3 regions of the Paenibacillus sp. M2 genome follow, and region 2 is predicted to be linked to each of the others. Evidence: riboswitches for the same ligand, from Rfam matches in the RefSeq annotation. Region 2 holds a riboswitch; each other region holds the start of a gene.
The links. Region 2 has a riboswitch for thiamine pyrophosphate ahead of tenA (thiaminase II). Riboswitches for the same ligand answer to the same signal wherever they lie in the genome.
Positions count from the first base shown of each region.

Region 1 (4,469 bases), 3.0 Mb from region 2:
AGAAGACCGGCGCTACAGTAGGATTGGATAATACCCATGCGATATAACCATGCAGTGCAATAAAACAAAACAGTAGAAAAAATACAACGGAGAGCAGCAGCGCTACGATAATATGTTTGAACCGAATCAGCCTCGGTGATAGGGAAGAGGGCAGATCGGACACTTTTGTTTGCAGCGGGGCTTCGCTCTGGGATGTTGGATACATGAATGCCCCTCCTTTGAAGTTCAGTTGAAGATAACAACGACATGAAAAGAGAATTGCGTCGATTTCAGAGCCTGCTTCAGAGCGATATCTTAATGTAATATATCTTTATCGTATGTTCCAATATAGTCAAAGTCAATTGATTGAGGGCATTTGTTACGCAATTGTTATATAGTTCTTAAGATATATGGGTAACATTACCTTAGTGTGTAAATTACAGGGGATTAAGTCTTATAAAAAGGAAAAATTTACACGTTGGCCTATTTTAATTTTGGCTCTTTTTGGTTTACAGATGAGACCGTTTCTCATATAATTTATGTAACCAAGTTTCATGTGATGAAACATGAGGAGGGCATTATGCCATGGAAGATCGCAAGTTAACCGTCCGGGCTGTGGAACGGGCGCTGGATATATTATTATGTTTTACCACACGCAGTGATCTGGGACTCACCGAAATTGCCAGCCAGATTGGCCTGCACAAAAGTACAGTGCACCGTTTGATGGCTACGCTGGAGGATCGAGGGTTCGTGATCCGCGATGCAGCAACAGAGAAGTACCGACTTGGCATCCGAATCTGGGAGCTGTCAGCTCATATGTCCCGCAGTGATGATCCCGCTATTCTGCTGCTGCCTGCGATGGAGCGACTGAGAGATCGATTGGGGGAGACGGTAAGTCTGTACTTGCGTGATGGGAGTGAAAGGATACGGATTCAAGCTGTGCAAAGTGATCAGGCGATCCGCCGAGTCGCTCCAGTGGGTGTTAGACTCCCGCTGTCTGTGGGCGCTTCCAGCAAAGTTTTGATGGCGTTTGCCACGGACGAGGATCGTGAAGAACTGATGAACGGGCCGGAATGGCCGGTGTTTATTGATCCCGCGGTGTATTTGGCGCAAATGGGAGATATCCGGGATAACGGATATGCGACGAGTTATGAGGAGCGTGAGCCGGGAGCTGCCGCGGTATCTGTACCGATTATGGATCGCCGAGGCAATATTGCAGCTGCTCTCTCGGTCTCAGGGCCTGTCAGCCGACTTTCGCAGGAGACATTGCATGAATACGCACCTGTGTTGAAGGATGCTGCTACGCAGATGGGGCTCATGTTATCCTGATGCTGATGTAAGTTTGTTTCCAAATTGAGTTGGTGTTCTGGAATATAAAGGTTGTTTTTGTGTTCCGGTTGCGCTACTCTGTAATGGACGGCCCATCGGGGTCAGCTTCATTGAATATGAACGGCGGCATGTGTGTGCCGCAACTTGTTAACGTTACTGGGGGAGTCCGAACTGTCCGGACTGAGACGGAATCGCATGAGATTCCGGACCCTTTGCACCTGATCTGGATCATACCAGCGTAGGGAAGTAATCGGCGATATGACCACAACCACCATATGATGTGACCCTTGTAGGGCTCCGTTTAGGAGCCGCATGAAGGTGCATTATTGGTGATGGACATAAAAGTCGGTTCCTTCGGGGACCGGCTTTTTTATATACAGTGAACGGGCGATATAGCACGTACTCCATCGACTTCTTTTTCAATAACCTGCGAAAGTGGGCTTGGATGATGAGAGAGAAGTCACCATAGATCCATGATCTGTGGTAGCCTCCGTTCTGTTGTTAACTGTACATGAATAATGTCTCCCTCTGGTCTGGTGTATGATCGCTCTTTCTTCTCTGCGCTCTGTATGATTTGGACAGGAGCGTAAGCGAGCTAATGACGATACCAACCAAACAAGCGATGATCACTGAGGAGGAGACAATCGAACATGAGTACAGGAAATCAAACGGGACAACAAGCGATGGAACAGGAACATAACGGTCAGCAGGTGGAAAAAGAAACAGGAGCGGCCGGACGGGTTCAGCCCTTTCCGGGCAGCCGCAAAGTCTACATTCAGGGCTCACGGTCGGACATTGCTGTACCGGAGCGTGAGATAGCCCTTCATGACACGAATACTCCCCAAGGGGTGGAGCATAACGAACCGCTGCGTGTCTACGATACGAGCGGCCCCATGACCGATCCCGCATTTCATGCGGATATCCGTGCAGGTCTGCCAGCCCTGCGCACCCGTTGGATCACAGAGCGCGGCGATGTTGAAGCTTATCGGGGCCGTACGGTTAAACCGGAGGATAACGGACTGAAGCCCGGAGGGAAGAGAGCCGGCGCCGAAGAGTACCCCGGATTACGTGGCAAACCGCTGCGGGCACAGCCAGGACGCTGTGTGACCCAGATGCACTACGCGAGACAGGGAGTCATTACGGCAGAGATGGAATTCGCCGCCATTCGTGAGGGCGTGGAACCGGAATTTGTACGTCAGGAGCTGGCGAGTGGACGGGCCATTCTGCCATCCAACATCAATCACCCGGAGAGTGAGCCGATGTTGATCGGTCGTCATTTTCACGTGAAGATTAATGCCAACATCGGCAACTCTGCCGTATCCTCATCCATCGAGGAAGAGGTGGAGAAGATGACTTGGGCAGTACGCTGGGGATCGGATACCGTGATGGATCTGTCCACAGGCAAAAACATTCATACCACTCGGGAATGGATCATTCGTAATTCTCCTGTGCCGATTGGTACGGTACCGCTGTATCAAGCGCTGGAGAAGGTGAATGGCGAAGCGGAGGCGCTGACCTGGGAGTTGTACCGTGACACACTCATAGAGCAGGCAGAGCAAGGCGTGGACTACTTTACGATTCATGCAGGTGTACTGCTGCGTTATATCCCGATGACGGCCAAACGGATGACAGGCATTGTGTCCCGGGGCGGGTCCATTATGGCAGCATGGTGTCTGGCGCATCATCAGGAGAATTTTTTGTACACTCATTTTGAAGAAATCTGCGAGATTATGAAAAAGTATGATGTGGCGTTTTCGCTGGGAGATGGACTTCGTCCAGGCAGTATCTACGATGCCAATGACGAAGCTCAGATGGCAGAACTGGCTACGCTCGGGGAACTGACGCAGATCGCATGGAAGCATGATGTGCAGGTGATGATCGAAGGTCCGGGTCACGTGCCGATGCATAAGATCAAAGAGAATGTGGACTTGCAGATGGAGATATGTAAAGAAGCACCGTTCTACACACTTGGGCCGCTAACGACTGACATTGCGCCAGGATATGATCATATCACGTCTGCCATTGGGGCAGCCATGATTGGCTGGTTTGGCACGTCGATGCTCTGTTATGTTACGCCAAAAGAACATTTGGGCCTGCCCAACAAGGATGATGTGCGCGAAGGGGTTATTGCCTACAAGATCGCAGCTCATGCCGCCGATCTGGCGAAAGGCCATCCACGTGCTCAACGCCGCGATGACGCATTGTCCAAAGCGCGGTTCGAGTTCCGTTGGCGTGACCAGTTCAACCTGTCACTGGACCCTGAACGTGCGTTGTCCTACCATGATGAGACGCTGCCAGCAGAAGGGGCCAAAGAAGCTCATTTCTGCTCCATGTGCGGACCGAAGTTCTGTAGCATGCGCATTACGCAGGACATTCGTGCCTTTGCCGCAGACAAAGGATTATCCGATAATGAGGCTGTAGCAGCGGGCATGCAAGAAAAGGCCGAGGAATATCGGACACGCTCCTAAGGAAGCCAAGTGATGAAGGTTTTTTGAAGCTTTAAATTATAAATATTGATTAATGTTTGGACAAGGCCAAACCCGCTTCACCGTAACTCTTGGATTCAATCCAACTTACGCCAAATCTGAAATAGGATACCTGCGATGACAAACAGCACGCCATCAGAAAGTTTAAGATTACTAGCATGTAGAAGTGCGGAAGAACCCATACCGACTAGGAACAAGATAAGAATATATAAAAAGCGCATTAATTTATTCACCTCTCTTTTTGAGTGAAATGTGTAAAAGAGAACGATTGTTATATCGTTCTCTTTTGTGAATTTAAATTTATTCTACCTTTTATTACATAAACATATTTAACAAAGACTTTATTAATAATTAAAATTTTTAAGTGTACCTCTGGAATCATTATCAGCAGAGCCTGAGAAGCTAACCTCTAGAGCTCCAAAACTCAATCCTACACTGCCCGTACCTTTAATGTGGTAGTAATTGGATTGTATTTGAGATAGACCACTTTGATTTCCTTGCTTTTTATGTTCTATTGTAAAGACGGCAGAGGCAACCTGTTCTGTTATAATAATGCCCCCTTTGAGATCAGCATTGAATCCAACACCATTCTCACCAGTATATGAGAAATTACGTCCACTTCCTAAAGTTGTAAACGTAGAGTTTCCGCTATACTTGACTTTATCTTCATAATAC
Region 1 is NZ_CP169648.1:741,991-746,459, forward strand. It holds gene ACETMN_RS03590 (alpha/beta hydrolase) at 1-205, opposite strand, end outside; gene ACETMN_RS03595 (IclR family transcriptional regulator) at 565-1,308, shown strand; TPP riboswitch at 1,457-1,570, shown strand; gene thiC (phosphomethylpyrimidine synthase ThiC) at 1,992-3,776, shown strand; gene ACETMN_RS03605 (hypothetical protein) at 4,139-4,469, opposite strand, start outside.
Region 1: it holds a riboswitch for thiamine pyrophosphate, as region 2 does, so the genes downstream of both, thiC (phosphomethylpyrimidine synthase ThiC) here and tenA (thiaminase II) in region 2, are expected to answer to the same signal.

Region 2 (4,469 bases):
CTGGTCGCCAACCGTGAGCGTTCCTATCATGGGCCGATGTTATCCATGAAGGATCTGCTTAAGCGTAACCAAGAGTACGAAATTACGGCATATGTAAGACTTACCCAGCAGCCCACCACGGATCAAACACTACAGCTTACCACATATAAAAAAACAAATGCCGAAAGCTGGAACCCGATCGGCAGCGTGAAGATTGCCAAAGCAGAATGGAATACATGGCACAAGATCACCGGAAAATTTCAATATAGCGATGATCCCACTGAATTGAATTTGTTCATCGAAACACCCTACATCTCTGAAGATAGCGTAGATACGTTATCGTTCTATGTGGATGATGTATCATTTACTCTGGCCGAGCAACTGGAGATTGAAGAAGGGATTCGATCTCTGGAGGACCTGTATCAAGATGATTTCCCCATTGGTGCAGCGGTGTATCGCTGGCAGTTGGAAGGCGCATATGGACAACTGCTCACAAAACACTTTAACAGCTTGACCGCAACCTATGAGATGAAACCGAAGTACATTTCTCCTTCCGAAGGTGTTTATGAGTTCGAGGCAGCCGATCAATATGTTCAGTTCGCCGAGGAACATGGTATGGGCGTACGCGCACATGCGTTGTTGTGGCATATTGATGCTGCAGAGTGGATGTTCAAGGAACCTCAGGGTAACCCTGCGAGTCGAGAATTACTACTTGCCCGGATTCAGGATTACGTTGAAACCGTCATGACCCGATACAAAGGTAAGATCTATGCCTGGGATGTGGTAAACGAGGCGATTGCGGATAGCAATGGTGATGCCAACGGTTTACGTAAAAGTCCCTTTTATGAACTAATCGGTCCGGATTACATTGAGAAAACCTATGAATTCGCCCGTGCAGCCGATCCGGATGCCAAATTATACTACAACGAATACTTCACGGAAATCCCTGAGAAAAGAGAGCATATGTATCGGTTGGTCAAACGACTGAAAGAGAAGGGGCTCATCGATGGTGTGGGTTTGCAATCCCACTATAACATGGAATCCCCGCCCATCGGCGAAATTGAAAAAACGATCAACATGTTCGCCGAACTTGGATTGGATATTCAGATCACGGAACTGGATGTGGATAGCGGAATTCCATTTGGTGAAGAGATGTCCGATGAAGTTGCGGTAAAGCAGGCGTATCGATATAAGGAACTGTTGGATTTGTACAAAAAACACAAAGATCACATATCTTCAGTTACCTTATGGGGACTCCAAGATGAGAAGTCTTACAACAACCAGGCTATGCTGTTTGATTCAGCCCTGAAGGCCAAAAAAGCATACTGGGGACTCGTGGATGAATCCAGCTTGCCTGTGTTGACACAGAGAGCCGTCTCACTTTCAGGTAAACCGGATATCAAAAAACAGTCACAAGATCCGCTCTGGAACAAAGCGGTGTCTACTCCACTGAAGGGTGATTCTTCAGGATCAGCTAGTTTCCGCACCTTATGGGATCAAAGTAACCTATATATCCTTGTGGATGTTCAGGATGCGAAGGCTGACGTGAATGACAGAGTAGAACTCTTTATTGATCTCAATAATGGCAAGACCACCTCATATGAAGCAGATGACCGACATGTAATCATTAAGCGGTCGGGTAAAGCTGAGGGCGCGGAGCAACGTTCATATCGTGTACGTGAGACAAAAGTCGGATATCAGGTTGAATTGTCCATTCCATGGGGTGGTATCCAAGTCGGATCAGAATATGAAGCCGGCTTGGATATCCGTGTGACTGACGGCGGTGCAAGTGGGGCACAACATTATAATCCACTGTACTGGAATGATCGAACACAATCACAGGAGCAAGATACAAGCAAATACGGCGTGATTCAACTTGCTCCTATGCCCAAATCTGCACAAGCTGTGCAAGGGATTGTTCAGATTGATGGGAAGAAAGACGCATCATGGAATAAGGCTGTACCATTTGAAGTAAAACGGTTGAACCAGAGCGAAGGTGCAGAGGCAGTGGCTCGCGCAATGTGGTCAGGTGAGTATCTATACCTGCTGATCGACGTCACTGATCCAAACATCATTACAGACAGCATTAACCCATGGGATCAGGATTCGGTTGAGATTTTCCTGGACGAGAATCACCAGCGCACACCGTATTTTCAATATGATGATGCCCAGTTCAGAATCAGTGCAGACAATGTGGGAACCTTTGCAGGGGGGGCCTCACCCGGACGCCTTGTAAGTGCTGTGAAGAAAACAAATAAAGGATATCTCGTAGAAGCAAGAATCCAATTACATTCACTGACACCCAAAGCTGGAAATGTTCTCGGTTTCGAGCTTCAAATTAACGACAACCAGGGCGGAGGTAAGCAGAACGTAGCCAAGTGGAATGATATGACCAATGAGAGCTGGAGAAACACTTCCCAGTACGGAATAATCACTTTTGTTGGAAAGAACAAACTCGGGCATTAAACCATCGGCAGTAATTGCAAGAATAGAAACCATCATAACAGTGGCTAAAACTCAACCATTGTTGTGATGGTTTTCATCGTTTACATACGTCACCGAAGGGTGATAAGGGGCGATACAATCTGCCTTGACTATATTTAACAGCCCTTGATATACTAAATGGATGTTATTTTCTCTTTTATGGGGATAAGAAAGTTATCAACTACATACAACCGTTTGCGAGGGAGCCTTAACCGGCTGAGAGGGTGTTAAACCGACCTTACCTGATTTGGATAATGCCAACGTAGGGATGCAACGATGAAACGCTGACTTGGGTAGCTCATGCGAACCCCCCTTGTTTTAGTGTATTTGTCTGCGAAACATCCATAGGATGTTTCGTTTTTTTGTTTTTAAATACGTACATTATGAATTGGAGGAACATATGTTGACTATTTCAGAGAGACTGTATCAGGCAGCACAGCCCGTGTGGAAGGAATGTCTCGAGCATCCCTTTGTTAAAGGAATCGGAGATGGTTCCTTACCGGTCGAACAATTTCGTTATTATTTGCTGCAAGACTACTTGTACCTGTATGATTATGCCCGTGTATTTGCACTAGGTATCGTCAAGTCGCACGATCCCAAATTGATGCAGTTTTTTAGTAAAAACGTAGATAACATCTTGAATGGCGAAATGAAAATTCATCGTTCTTATATGGAGCGATTAGGAATTACAGAGGATCATGTTTTTCAGGTAAAACCTGCACTGAAAAATGCAGCTTACACTAACTATATGCTCTCTGTTTCCCATGCGGGTGGCATAGCAGAAGTACTTGTATCCATTCTGGCCTGCTCATGGAGTTATGCAGAGATTGGTCAAGTCCTTGCTCAAAAACCAGGTGCAGCTGAGCATCCTTTTTACGGAGAGTGGATCACAGGATATGCTTCCTCTGAATACAACAACAGCAATCAATCCCTTGTGACGTTAACGGATAAACTATTAGAAGGCTGTAGCGAGGGAACGTACCAACGGATGGAGGATATTTTCGTGATGTGCAGTCGTTTTGAGCTTGATTTTTGGGAGATGTCATGGGGGCTGGAGCCTTGAGTTCAATGTTAGTTAATTCAATTAGAGAGCAGCTAATCAAGATGAGTACAGCGAATAATCAGAACGTGTCAGCCCCAAAAGAGATGATTAAACATTTCAACAACAAGCCCTGATATAATAAGCAAATAGCAACTATCTATTTTCTATGGAGGTGAGGCTATTGAAAACAATCGGGGTAGGGTTCTTACATGCACGGCTCTATGCAAAGCCAGTGAAGGATATGGCAATGCTTTGCATAGAGCCCGGGAATAATCACATTGCCAACGACGAATCGTAATATTCTACTAACTGGCTTTGCACCTTATTGATCTATTAAATAAGGAGTGAGGCCCATGAAATATTCAAAAGCCGAGTCTATTTTTCCGGAAGAATTGTTACGGATCATTCAAGAATACGTTCAAGGGGAATTGGTTTATATCCCAAAACCCAAAGAGGCGCACCTAAAATGGGGCGAGAAAACAGAGAGCAAGAGTAGGGTCTCTGCTCGAAACGCTGAGATTAAATCCTTATTCTGCAATGGAGTCAGGATAGAGGAGTTGGCGGGTCGGTATTTCTTGTCCTGCGAAAGCATAAAGAAAATAGTCTATACAAAGAACTAATGAAATCCGCTAACTCGTCGTTTCGACGGTTTAGCGGATTTTGTGCAAAGATGACTTAAATCAACTTATACATAGTAACCGCACCTCTAAATCGATAGACTCAAGTTAAGGTTGTTGTGATGAAGGACGGCCGGATCATACAAAGAGGTGTAACGAATGAACGAAATCATAAAGAAGAAGCTGCTGGACAAAAATGAACTGCTCATTAACATGGTGATTGAACGCGTAAAAAGAGATTTTCTAGAGGATATCGCCATTATTGGGCTTACTGGTTCATTTAGCACCGGTGACTTTCACGAGAAGAGCGATCTTGATTTAGTCATCATAAATAATACAGAAAAGGG
Region 2 is NZ_CP169648.1:3,701,444-3,705,912, forward strand. It holds gene ACETMN_RS16665 (endo-1,4-beta-xylanase) at 1-2,445, shown strand, start outside; TPP riboswitch at 2,653-2,750, shown strand; gene tenA (thiaminase II) at 2,864-3,526, shown strand; gene ACETMN_RS16675 (CD3324 family protein) at 3,859-4,125, shown strand; gene ACETMN_RS16680 (nucleotidyltransferase domain-containing protein) at 4,282-4,469, shown strand, end outside.

Region 3 (4,469 bases), 410 kb from region 2:
CGATGGCTTTGAATATGGGGATTCAGGATGATCCCGCAGCTATTCGAAACATGTTTAATTACATTCCTGCCGTGGTTATTCTGGATTATGATGGATATTATATGTTGTCCACAGAAACAGAGATGACGGGTCACCGTGAAGATTCTTTCAGGCAAGTGTGGAGTCCCAAGAAACCTTATACATATTCAGATTCTGATGGTAACAGTATTAACTTTACACTGGACGACTACGTATATGCTTTTGACGCAAGCGCAGGGAAATGGATTGAGGGATTCCAAAAAGAACTGGCTTCAACCACACAGATTCCTTTACTTCAGAATACCAGCGTATTTGAGCAAGTTAGACAAAGCCGGATTGTGACTACTGTTCAGGATGATCTGGCTGATGTGATTAACCGCCATAATGAGTTTGCCAGAAAGAACGGTATTTCCTATACGTTTACGATGCCCCTGATTGCGCAGCAAGATTGGTACAACTCCATTAACGATACAGGCATTATGGCCTTTGTCCAAGGTATAGGTGTGGGTGACCAGAAGATCAACAATTACGCAATTGGTGGAGGCAGACTTGTGAAGAAAACCGCCATCGTAGGTGGGGTAGATCCTTTAACGGGTATCAAGTACTACTATCCCTCCACATGTGGTAATGGTTACCGTGCTGAAGAGGTGTTTACAGACGCAAGACAAGCAGCTACACAGGGCTATTTCGAATATAAATGCTCTAATCGTTAGGGTAGCCTGCATGACATAATCATGTAAGAGGTTCCTGAACTGTTTACATTACTTTCAGAAAAGACGGGACCTGTGCTAGAATAGGGTTTCGGAACAATAACAAAAGTAATGTCTAATAGATAGGAGCAACCTCATCTTATGAGTTTATTGTCAGTAGAGAACGTAAGTCACAATTTTGGAGATCGCACGTTATTTAAAAATGTATCGTTTCGTTTACTTGCCGGAGAGCGCGTAGGACTTGTTGGTGCCAATGGTGTGGGTAAATCAACATTAATGAACATCCTTACCGGTAAATTGCTTAAAGATAGTGGAAAAGTGGAATGGACACCTAAGGTCCGTTATGGATATCTGGATCAGCACACGAAGCTTACGCCAGGCAAAACCATTCGTGACGTCCTTAAGGATGCATTCCTTCCGTTGCTTGAATTGGAAAAAGAAATGATGAATATTACGGACCAGATGGCAGATGCAGATCCAGATAAGCTGGAGCAGTTGCTAGAAGAGATGGGCGATATTCAGGAACAACTGGAACAGGGCGACTTTTATCTGATTGACGTAAAAGTGGAAGAGATGGCCAATGGTCTTGGTTTGTCCGCAATTGGTCTTGATCGAGATGTCGCAGCTCTAAGTGGTGGACAACGTACCAAGGTGCTTCTTGCCAAGCTTTTGCTCGAGAAACCTACAGCGCTTTTGCTGGATGAGCCGACCAACTATCTGGATGTAGAACACATTGAATGGTTGTCACGTTACCTGAAGGACTACCCGCACGCGTTCCTCTTAATCTCCCATGACACGGAATTCATGAATGAAGTCGTAAATGTCATTTATCATTTGGAATTTGCCAAATTAACGAGATATGCAGCGAACTATAACAAGTTCCTCGAGATGGCTGATATGAATAAAGCCCAGCATATTGATGCATACGAGAAACAGCAAGAGTACATCAAGAAACAGGAAGATTTCATTCAGCGTAACAAGGCACGTGCTTCAACTTCAGGTCGAGCGAAGAGCCGGGAGAAACAGCTGGACAGAATTGAACGTATTGATCGTCCGGATGAAGCAGCTAAACCAACGTTCAAATTCAAGGATGCCCGCGCGAGCAGCAAAACGGTCTTTGAGGGCATTGATTTTGAAATTGGATATACGTATCCTTTGCTGCCCAAAATGACGATGACAATTGAACGTGGTGAGAAAATTGCCATCGTAGGTTGTAATGGTGTGGGTAAATCGACACTGCTGAAAACAATTCTGGGTAAAATATCTCCACTCAGTGGAAAGACCTTTTTGGGAGATTATCTCGAAACGGCCTATTTTGAGCAGGAAGTTCGTGCTGGAAATATCACGCCTATCGAGGACGTCTGGAATGAGTTTTCACATTTGACCCAGAATGAGGTCCGGGGTCATCTCGCTCGCTGTGGGTTGAAAAATGAGCACATTACCCGTCCGCTTAACATGCTGAGTGGTGGAGAACAAGCCAAGGTTCGTTTATGCAAACTTTTGATGCGTGAAAGCAACTGGATTTTATTCGATGAGCCGACAAACCATCTCGATGTCACAGCCAAAGCGGAGTTGCAGCGTGCTTTGCAAGAATTCAAGGGAACGGTGTTACTTGTATCTCATGAACCTGATTTCTACGAGGGTTGGGTTACCAAAACATGGAATGTCGAAGAATGGTCTGAGAAAAACTAGAAGATTCAAGACCATGTTTAACAGAAATGACGGTGACAAAAAAATCCGTCTATGGTAACATAGGCTACAACTTCATATGAACACTAGGGGGGCCGCACGATGCGGCTGAGATGGAAGAATGCGATTCCGGACCCTTTGCACCTGATCTGGATCATACCAGCGTAGGGAAGTGGCGAGCGCGTTTCAGTGAATGACGTGAGCAACGGCAATTCGAAAGGATTTCAACCGTCTGCTTAACGAATTGAAACATGCAGTTGCGTGTATAACGTTAAGGCTATAAGGTCTATAGCTTTATTACACGAAATGAACTGTATGCTTCAGTCAGTCATCTGGTCCTATAATTAACACGCAGCCACTCCCCTACGGGAGTGGCTTTTTTGTGTTTTCATAGCATTCACGCCTGGAAGGAGATGAACAGTACGGTAATTTCTCATGAACGTGTACACGGATCATTTGAACTGCATGTTGTATCTACGGGTGTAGGGAATCAAGCATCTTTTGTAAAAGCTGCAAAGGACATTTGGCCATGGGTGGACTACATCCATATACGAGAGAAACAACTCTCATGGCAACAAAAGATCGGTTGGGCTGAAAGTCTGCGTGGTGTTGGCGTTCCATCTTGTCGCATCGTTATCAATGGTTCAGAACTGCCACCACAGAATGACATCTATGGCGGTGTACATTGGGGGCAAGAGGCTATACGTAACTACAACCCTGCTGTTATAAGCAATGTCCAGCGAATTCGTCTGGGTGTATCTGTTCATTCAATCGATGAGGCAAAAATCGCTGAAGAACGGGGAGCCGATTACCTTTTCTTCGGGCATGTCTACTCAACCAACAGTAAGCCTGATCTTGAACCAAGAGGATTATATGCTCTGGCTGAAGTGTGCTCTGGTGTCTCCATTCCTGTCATGGGGATTGGGGGAATCAAACCGGGAAACATTCACGCTATTCGCTCTGCAGGCGCACAGGGAGTTGCTGTGATCTCGAATGTATGGGCGAGCGTTTCCCCGGATCGGGCGGCTGCATTATTAAGGCAGGGTATCGTTGCTACAGAAGGTCTGAGCCGCTGAATCAAGGAGATGAGAGGATGAAAAAGATCATTACTGATAGACCGGATAAGATTCATGCAGAAACGATTATTGTAGGCGGAGGCGTTGTTGGATGTGCCATCGCATATGAGCTTGCTTCCCGTGGACAGGATGTGCTGTTGCTGGAGAGTTCGGCGATTGCAGGAGGCACTTCTTGCGCGGCGGCTGGAATGCTGGCGGCAGATAGTGAGGATTTTGCTCATCCTTTGATGGCTAAGCTCGCCAGGCAGAGTAGACAGTTACTTATCGAACAACAGGTGCTAATGGCTACACTCAGTGAGGTAGAGACTGGCCTGCAACGCCAGGGATTCCTAACTCCTTTTCGTTCATACGGTGAATTAAGTAGTTATAAGAACAATCGGAAGTCTGCGTTGTCTGCTTCTACTGATGAGGTATGGTGGGATCGTTCCGTTGTGCAACAGGAGGCATCATGGCTCAACAGAGATACGTATGGAGCCTATTACAGACCTTACGAGAGTGAAATTCTTCCAGTCCATCTAACGAAGGCATACGCCGAATCCGCTCAAGCATTGGGAGCACGGGTTATGGAGGACATACAGGATATACGTGTGCAAGCAAACGAACACGGCGTGCAGGGGATCACCACATCGATCGGTGAGATGAAATGCAAACATGTCATTATAGCGGCTGGATTACAGAGTGAAGAGTTGATGAGACATGTAAATCTGAGCTTGCCTGTGTGGTCGGTGAAAGGTGAAATAGCCGCCGTTCAGTTCTCAGATGAACATGCAGGGTACAGACCTGACAGAACGGTGTATGCAGAGGATATCTATATTGTTCCCAAAGCCAATGGCGAAGTTTGGCTTGGGGCAACCAGTCTGCCAGGCAGAACGGATTTGAACGTTTCTGTACAGGGTGTTCAAAAGCTGCTAACAGCGGCTACCCACTGGGTGCCTGGGATGAAGGAAGCACAATTTATACGAGCGTGGGCAGGCGT
Region 3 is NZ_CP169648.1:4,113,881-4,118,349, reverse strand. It holds gene ACETMN_RS18455 (hypothetical protein) at 1-731, shown strand, start outside; gene ACETMN_RS18450 (ABC-F family ATP-binding cassette domain-containing protein) at 870-2,420, shown strand; TPP riboswitch at 2,496-2,605, shown strand; gene ACETMN_RS18445 (thiamine phosphate synthase) at 2,798-3,493, shown strand; gene thiO (glycine oxidase ThiO) at 3,511-4,469, shown strand, end outside.
Region 3: it holds a riboswitch for thiamine pyrophosphate, as region 2 does, so the genes downstream of both, ACETMN_RS18445 (thiamine phosphate synthase) here and tenA (thiaminase II) in region 2, are expected to answer to the same signal.